DNA from 3 places in the Cupriavidus sp. TMH.W2 genome. Region 1 is predicted to be linked to each of the others. Evidence: predicted binding sites of a transcription regulator. Region 1 holds the regulator's gene; each other region holds the start of a gene.
What was found. Region 1 encodes sigma-54, which starts transcription at its own class of promoters, with help from an activator protein. Its sites were predicted from a motif close to TGGCANGNAANCTGCTTT; they were not measured.

Region 1 (2,266 bases):
TGGACGAGCCCTTCGCCGGCGTGGATCCGATCGCCGTGGGCGAAATCCAGCGCATCGTCAGCTTCCTCAAGGCGCGCAACATCGGCGTGCTGATCACCGACCATAACGTGCGCGAGACGCTCGGCATCTGCGACCACGCCTACATCATCAGTGAAGGCGCGGTGCTGGCCGCAGGCCAGCCCGAGGACATCATCGCCAATGACGCCGTGCGGCGCGTCTACCTGGGCGAGAACTTCCGCATGTGACATGACGGCCTGCCCCTGGCGGGCAGGCATTCCGGCGGGGCGCGCGCGGACGCGCCACAGCCAGCGGCGATCACGACCCATCAGCGATAGCAATTTCCGTTCCAACATCGGAAAGATGCGCATAAAATAGGTCGCATGAAACCGTCGCTACAGCTCCGCCTCTCCCAGCACCTGGCGCTCACCCCACAGCTGCAACAGTCGATCCGGCTGCTGCAGCTTTCCACGCTGGAACTGCAGCAGGAAGTCGAACAGGCCCTGACGGAAAACCCCCTGCTCGAGCGTGAGAACGACTGGATCGAGAGCCCGCTGCGCGTGGCCGCCGATGGCTCGGTCAACGTCCAGAGCGCACCCGCGCCCGCCCCCGCCGAACCGCAGGGCAATGGCGACGCCCGCGCCGACGGCGCGGGTGACGACGACAGCTTTGGCGATAACAACAGCGGCGACGACTACGGCAGCAGTGACTGGAGCCTGGACGACTTCGCCCGCCGCCCGCAAGGCGACGAGGACGAAAAGACGCCGATGCAGCTGCGCGAGGCCGAGCCCACGCTGCGCGAATACCTGATGGAGCAGCTGACGCCGCTGAAGATCTCGGCGCGCGACAAGGGCCTGGCCATCTTCCTGATCGAGTCGCTCGACGACGATGGCTACCTGAGCGCCTCGCTTGAAGAGATCTGCGCGGAGTTGCCCGAAGAACTCGAATTCGAGCTCGACGAAGTCCATGCGATCCTGACGCTCTTGCAGAGCTTCGACCCGCCGGGCGTGGGCGCGCGCAATGCCGCCGAGTGCCTGGTGCTGCAATTGCGCCGCCTGACCCACCCGCAGCGCGACCTGGCGCTGAATATCGTCACCAATCACCTGGAGTTGCTTGCAGTACGCGACTACACGCGGCTGAAGAAGGCGCTGCAGGTCGATGAAGTGGCGCTGAAGGCCGCGCACGACCTGATCCGATCCCTGGCGCCCTACCCGGGCCATGCCTACAGCCGCCCGGAAGCCGATTTCGTGGTGCCGGACGTGTTCGTGCGCAAGAGCGGCGGCGGCTGGATCGCGCAGCTGAACCCGGATGTGATGCCGAGGCTGCGCATCAACGATATGTATGCACAAATCCTGCGTGGCGCAAAAGGGGAAACCGGCACCGCGGGGTTGCAGCAGAAACTGCAGGAGGCACGCTGGCTGATCAAGAACATCCAGCAAAGGTTCGATACGATCCTGCGTGTCTCGCAAGCCATTGTCGAGCGTCAAAAGAACTTTTTCACCCACGGTGAAATCGCCATGCGCCCCTTGGTTTTGCGGGAGATTGCCGATACACTGGGATTACACGAGTCAACCATCTCCCGGGTGACGACCAATAAATACATGGCAACGCCGATGGGTACTTTCGAACTGAAGTACTTCTTCGGCAGCCACGTGTCCACCGAAACCGGTGGCGCGGCTTCATCAACGGCCATCCGCGCCTTGATCAAGCAACTGATAGGAGCCGAAGACCCGAGGAATCCCCTTTCCGACAGTCGCATCGCCGAACTGCTGGGTGAGCAAGGCTTCGTTGTCGCACGACGCACCGTTGCCAAGTATCGCGAGGCCCTGAAGATCCCCGCAGTCAATCTCCGCAAGTCTTTGTAGCCGAGCCCACCGCCTGCCTGGTGAGGCTCTTTCAGAAGGAGAAGCGCTATGAACTTCAAGATCAGTGGACACCACCTGGACATCACGCCCCCTCTGCGTGAGTACGTGGAAACGAAGCTGGAGCGAATCGTCAGGCATTTCGATCAGGTCATTGGCGTTAGCGTGCTGCTCTCTGTCGACAATCACAAGGAAAAGGACCGGCGTCAGTACGCAGAAATCAATCTACATCTCAAGGGCAAGGACATCTTTGTCGAGGCGCATCACGAAGACCTTTATGCAGCGATCGACGCACTCGTCGACAAGCTGGACCGTCAGGTGATCCGCTACAAGGATCGCGTGCAAGGCCACGACCGCGAAGCGGTCAAGTACCAGATGGCCGCAGCGCAGATGCAGCAATGACCGTG
Region 2 (2,266 bases), on a different replicon from region 1:
GCCCATCAGCTTGCCGCAGAAGTGGTCTTCCAGACCGGCGCGGATGATCTGCTTACCATCGTACAGGTACTCGGGCCCGATAAAGCCCACCACCGTATTGACCAGCAGCGGCGAGAACGCGCGCGCCACGCCATAGGCCCGCGCCTCCATGGTCTGCTGGTCGACGCCGTGGTGGGCATTGGCCGACAGCGCGCTGCCCTGCCCGGTCTCGAAGTACATCAGGTTGTCGCCCACGGTGCCGCGCGCCAGCGCCTGGGCGGCGTCGTGGGCCTCGGCCAGCAGCGACAGGCTGATGCCGAAGGCCGCGTTGGCGCGCTCGCTGCCGGCCACGGACTGGAACACCAGGTCCACCGGCGCGCCCTGCCCGATCGCGCGCAGGGTGTTGGTGACATGGGTCAGCACGCAGGATTGCGTGGGGATGTCGAAGCGGCTGCGCAGCTCGTCGATCATGCGCAGCAGCGAGACGATGGCGCCCAGGTTGTCCGAGGCCGGATTGACGCCGATGGTGGCATCGCCGCAGCCATAGAGCAGGCCGTCGATGATCGATGCGGCGATGCCCTTGGGATCGTCGGTCGGGTGGTTGGGCTGCAGCCGCACCGAGAGCCGGCCCGGCAGCCCCACCGTGCTGCGAAAGCGCGTGACCACCTGGCACTTGCGCGCCACCGCCACCAGGTCCTGGTTGCGCATCAGCTTGCTGACCGCCGCGGCCATCTCCGGGGTGATGCCAGGCGCCACCCGCGCCAGCATCGCGCTGTCGGTCTCATGCCGCAGCAGCCAGTTGCGCAGGTCGCCCACGGTGGTGGCGCCGATGGCGGCGAAGGCGGCGGCATCGTGGCGGTCGAGGATCAGGCGCGTGACCTCGTCGTCCTCGTACGGCACCAGCGCTTCATTGAGGAACCGGGCCAGCGGCACCTCGGCCAGCGCCAGCCGCGCTGCCATCCGCTCCTGCTCGCTGGCCGCGGCAACGCCAGCCAGGGCGTCGCCGGAGCGCGCCGGGCTGGCGCGCGCCAGCAGCGTGCGGAGGTCGGCGAAGACGTGGCGCCGGGTGCCGATAGTATGGGAGTAGGCCATGCGTTCCGTTCCTGGGCTTGGGGCCAGACGACGACAGCGGTGCGCCGGGCACGATTCCCCCTAATATAGACACCCTTTGCGTGTGGCGTTATGCCAACATTGCGAAGACATTGCGACAGCGCGCGCGGCCTGACTCAGGCGCAACATCTGGATCGGCGAGAATCCAGAATAATTTTCAGCAAATTGCATGCCGGAGACCCCGATGAAAGACCCCGACCCGACCACCACCCCGCGCTTGCTGCCGGCCGCGTGGTACAGCGTCGGCACCGTCGCCTACCTGCTGACCGCCCTCGCGCTCCTGACCGTGCTGCACGCCAACCTGGTGGCGGCGCTGCTGTCCGGGCTGCTGCTGTACTCGCTGGTGGACGTGCTGGCGCCGCGCCTGAAGCGCCTGAACCAGCGCCACGACGCGCTGGCCGTGGCCATCCTGTCGGCGGTGATCCTGCTGGGGCTGACGCTGGCGGGCTGGCTGCTGGTGCGCTTTGTCAGCGGCGAGGGCACCCTGGACGGGCTGCTCAACCGTGTGGCGGACATCATCGACCGCTCGCACGGCCAGCTGCCGCGGTGGCTCAGCGATGCGCTGCCCAATGGCGTGGACGAACTGGCCAACACGCTGATCGAGACGCTGCGCGAGCATGCCGCGATGGCGCAGAAGCTGGGCGCCGAAGTGCTGCGCACGCTGGTGCATATCCTGATCGGGCTGGTGATCGGCGCCATGGTGGCGCTGTACCGCGCGGTGGCGCGTCCCAACCGCCGGCCGCTGGCCGCGGCGCTGGTGGCGCGCGCGCGCACGCTGCAGCAGGCGTTCTCGCAGTTCATCTTCGCACAGATCCAGATCTCGACCATCAACACGGTGCTGACTGCGATCTACCTGCTGCTGGTGCTGCCGCTGTTCGGCATGCACCTGCCGCTGACCAAGACGCTGCTGGTGATCACCTTCGTGGCGGGGCTGCTGCCGGTGCTGGGCAACCTGATCTCGAACACGGCCATCGTGGTCGCATCGCTGTCGGTGTCGCTGCCGATCGCGGTGGCGTCGCTGGTGTTCCTGGTGGTGATCCACAAGCTGGAGTACTTCCTGAACGCGCGCATCATCGGCGCGCGCATCCAGGCCGCGGCGTGGGAGCTGCTGACGGTGATGCTGCTGATGGAAACACTCTTCGGCATCCCGGGCGTGATCGCCGGGCCGATCTTCTAT
Region 3 (2,266 bases), 1.3 Mb from region 1:
CCGCGCAGGCTCTTGAGCTTGGCCTTGTAGGCGGCCAGTTCGGATTTGGTCGGCAGCTTGCCGTGCACCAGCAGGTGGGCGATTTCCTCGAACTCGCAGGTCTCGGCGATGTCGAGGATGTCGTAGCCGCGGTAGTGCAGGTCATTGCCGGTGCGGCCGACGGTGCACAGCGCGGTATTGCCGGCGGTCACGCCCGACAGGGCGACGGATTTCTTGGGCTTGGGCGTGACGAGCGGTTGCGCTTCGGACATCTGGGTCTCCTTGATGTGATGCCTGGTATTGCCTGTCTGTTGTCGTGCAAACGGCCGGGACATAGCCCGGCCGCGCGTGATTCTTGCTTACTTGCCCTTGCCTTGTGCGAAGAGCGCGTCAAGCTTCTGCTCGAAGTCATAGTAGCCGATGCTCTCGTAGAGCTCGACGCGGGTCTGCATGGTATCGACCACGTTCTTTTGCGTGCCGTCGCGGCGGATGGCCGCGTAGACATTTTCCGCCGCCTTGTTCATGGCGCGGAAGGCCGACAGCGGGTACAGCACCATCGACACGCCGGCGCCGCCGAGTTCCTCGGTGGTGAACAGCGGGGTCGAGCCGAATTCGGTGATGTTGGCCAGCACCGGCACCTTCACCGCAGCGACGAACTTGCGGTACATGGCCAGGTCGGTCATGGCTTCCGGGAAGATGGCGTCGGCGCCGGCTTCCACGCACGCCACCGCGCGCTCGATGGCCTGGTCCAGGCCTTCCACGGCAAGCGCGTCGGTGCGGGCCATGATGACGAAATTCTCGTCGGTGCGGGCGTCGACGGCGGCCTTGATGCGGTCGACCATTTCACCCTGGCTGACGATTTCCTTGTTGGGACGGTGGCCGCAGCGCTTGGCGCCGACCTGGTCCTCGATGTGCATGGCTGCCGCGCCGAACTTGATCAGCGACTTGGTGGTGCGGGCCACGTTGAAGGCCGAGGCGCCGAAGCCGGTGTCGACGTCCACCAGCAGCGGCGTGTCGCACACGTCGGTGATGCGGCGGACATCAGTCAGCACGTCGTCCAGGTTCGAGATGCCCAGGTCCGGCAGGCCCAGCGAGCCGGCCGCAACGCCGCCGCCCGACAGGTAAATGGCCCGGTAGCCGGCACGCTTGGCCAGCAGGGCATGGTTGGCGTTGATGGTGCCGACCACCTGCAGCGGATGCTCGTCGGCAAGCGCCTGGCGGAAACGGGCGCCAGCGGAGCGGGCGAGGTCGGAAGCGGAGTAGGTCATGGCGTATGCGTTGGTGAACAGGACGATCCTGATACTGCAAGGGGTGTGCCAAGCCTCTTGGCGGGTGCCAGAAAAACCCGCTAACCCTTGTCAGCACTGGGTTGAGGGGCAGGGCGGCTGGCCTCGCCACTTGTTTCATGTAGTGCTTTCAGCGCAATTGAATTTCAATCTCACAAATTTGGATTTCAAAGTTGAAATCCGGCGCTGCGTGACGGACAATGTGCCAGCACTGTACGCCTGTTCGTTCCGGGTTTCACCACGCTTTCTTCCTGCATTGCACCATGGCTCCTCCCGTTTCCACGCAAGGCCGCCCGCGCATCTGGGCCATCGGCATCAGCCGCCTGGCGCGCGCCTTTGCCGACCTGATCCCGGCCTACGCCGACCGGGCTGAATTCCGCATTGTCGGCAAGGGTTTCGAGGCCGCCGCCAGCGCTGTGTCGCGCGAGGTGCGCGAGGGCCGGCTCGACGTGGTGGTGGCGGGCGGCTCCAACGGCGCCTATCTGCGCCAGCACGTTGACGTGCCGGTGGTGCTGGTCAAGGTCACCGGCTTTGACGTGATGAGTGCGCTGGCCACGGCGCGGCGCATTTCACCGCGGGTGGCGCTGGTCACGCACGCGTCGACCTATGCCGAGGTGGATGAATTCGTGCGCGCGTTTTCGCTGTCGGTTCCGGCCTATACCTATCTGACGGAGGACGATGCCGTTGCGCGCGTGAAGGCGCTCAAGCAGGAGGGCATCCAGGTAGTGGTCGGCCCCGGCCTGGTGACGGACCTGGCCGACCGCTATGGCCTGACCGGCGTGTTCCTGTACTCCGGCAACTCGGTGCGCATGGCGCTGGAAGACGCGATCGAGGCCGCGCGCCTGCGCCGCATCGAGGCCACCCGGCGCGACTACGTCAATACCATCCTGGCGCATCTGAACGAAGGCGTCGCGGCGGTGGACGCGGAAGGGCGCATCCAGTCGTTCAATCCGGCGATGGAGCGTTTTCTCGGCACTTCGGCCACCGCGGCGGTCGGGCGC

Region 2: a site for sigma-54 is predicted at 1,247-1,264, ahead of ACREYQ_RS18030 (ethanolamine ammonia-lyase subunit EutB). Genes of this name have one in related genera too.
Region 3: a site for sigma-54 is predicted at 1,281-1,298, ahead of prpB (methylisocitrate lyase). Genes of this name have one in related genera too.

The regions. Positions count from the first base shown of each region.
Region 1 covers NZ_CP193792.1:423,927-426,192, reverse strand. Annotated here, with positions in the region: gene lptB (LPS export ABC transporter ATP-binding protein) at 1-245, shown strand, start outside; gene ACREYQ_RS02020 (RNA polymerase factor sigma-54) at 381-1,862, shown strand; gene hpf (ribosome hibernation-promoting factor, HPF/YfiA family) at 1,911-2,261, shown strand.
Region 2 covers NZ_CP193793.1:91,350-93,615, reverse strand. Annotated here, with positions in the region: gene ACREYQ_RS18030 (ethanolamine ammonia-lyase subunit EutB) at 1-1,071, opposite strand, end outside; gene ACREYQ_RS18025 (AI-2E family transporter) at 1,274-2,266, shown strand, end outside.
Region 3 covers NZ_CP193792.1:1,697,147-1,699,412, forward strand. Annotated here, with positions in the region: gene prpC (bifunctional 2-methylcitrate synthase/citrate synthase) at 1-251, opposite strand, end outside; gene prpB (methylisocitrate lyase) at 339-1,247, opposite strand; gene prpR (propionate catabolism operon regulatory protein PrpR) at 1,529-2,266, shown strand, end outside.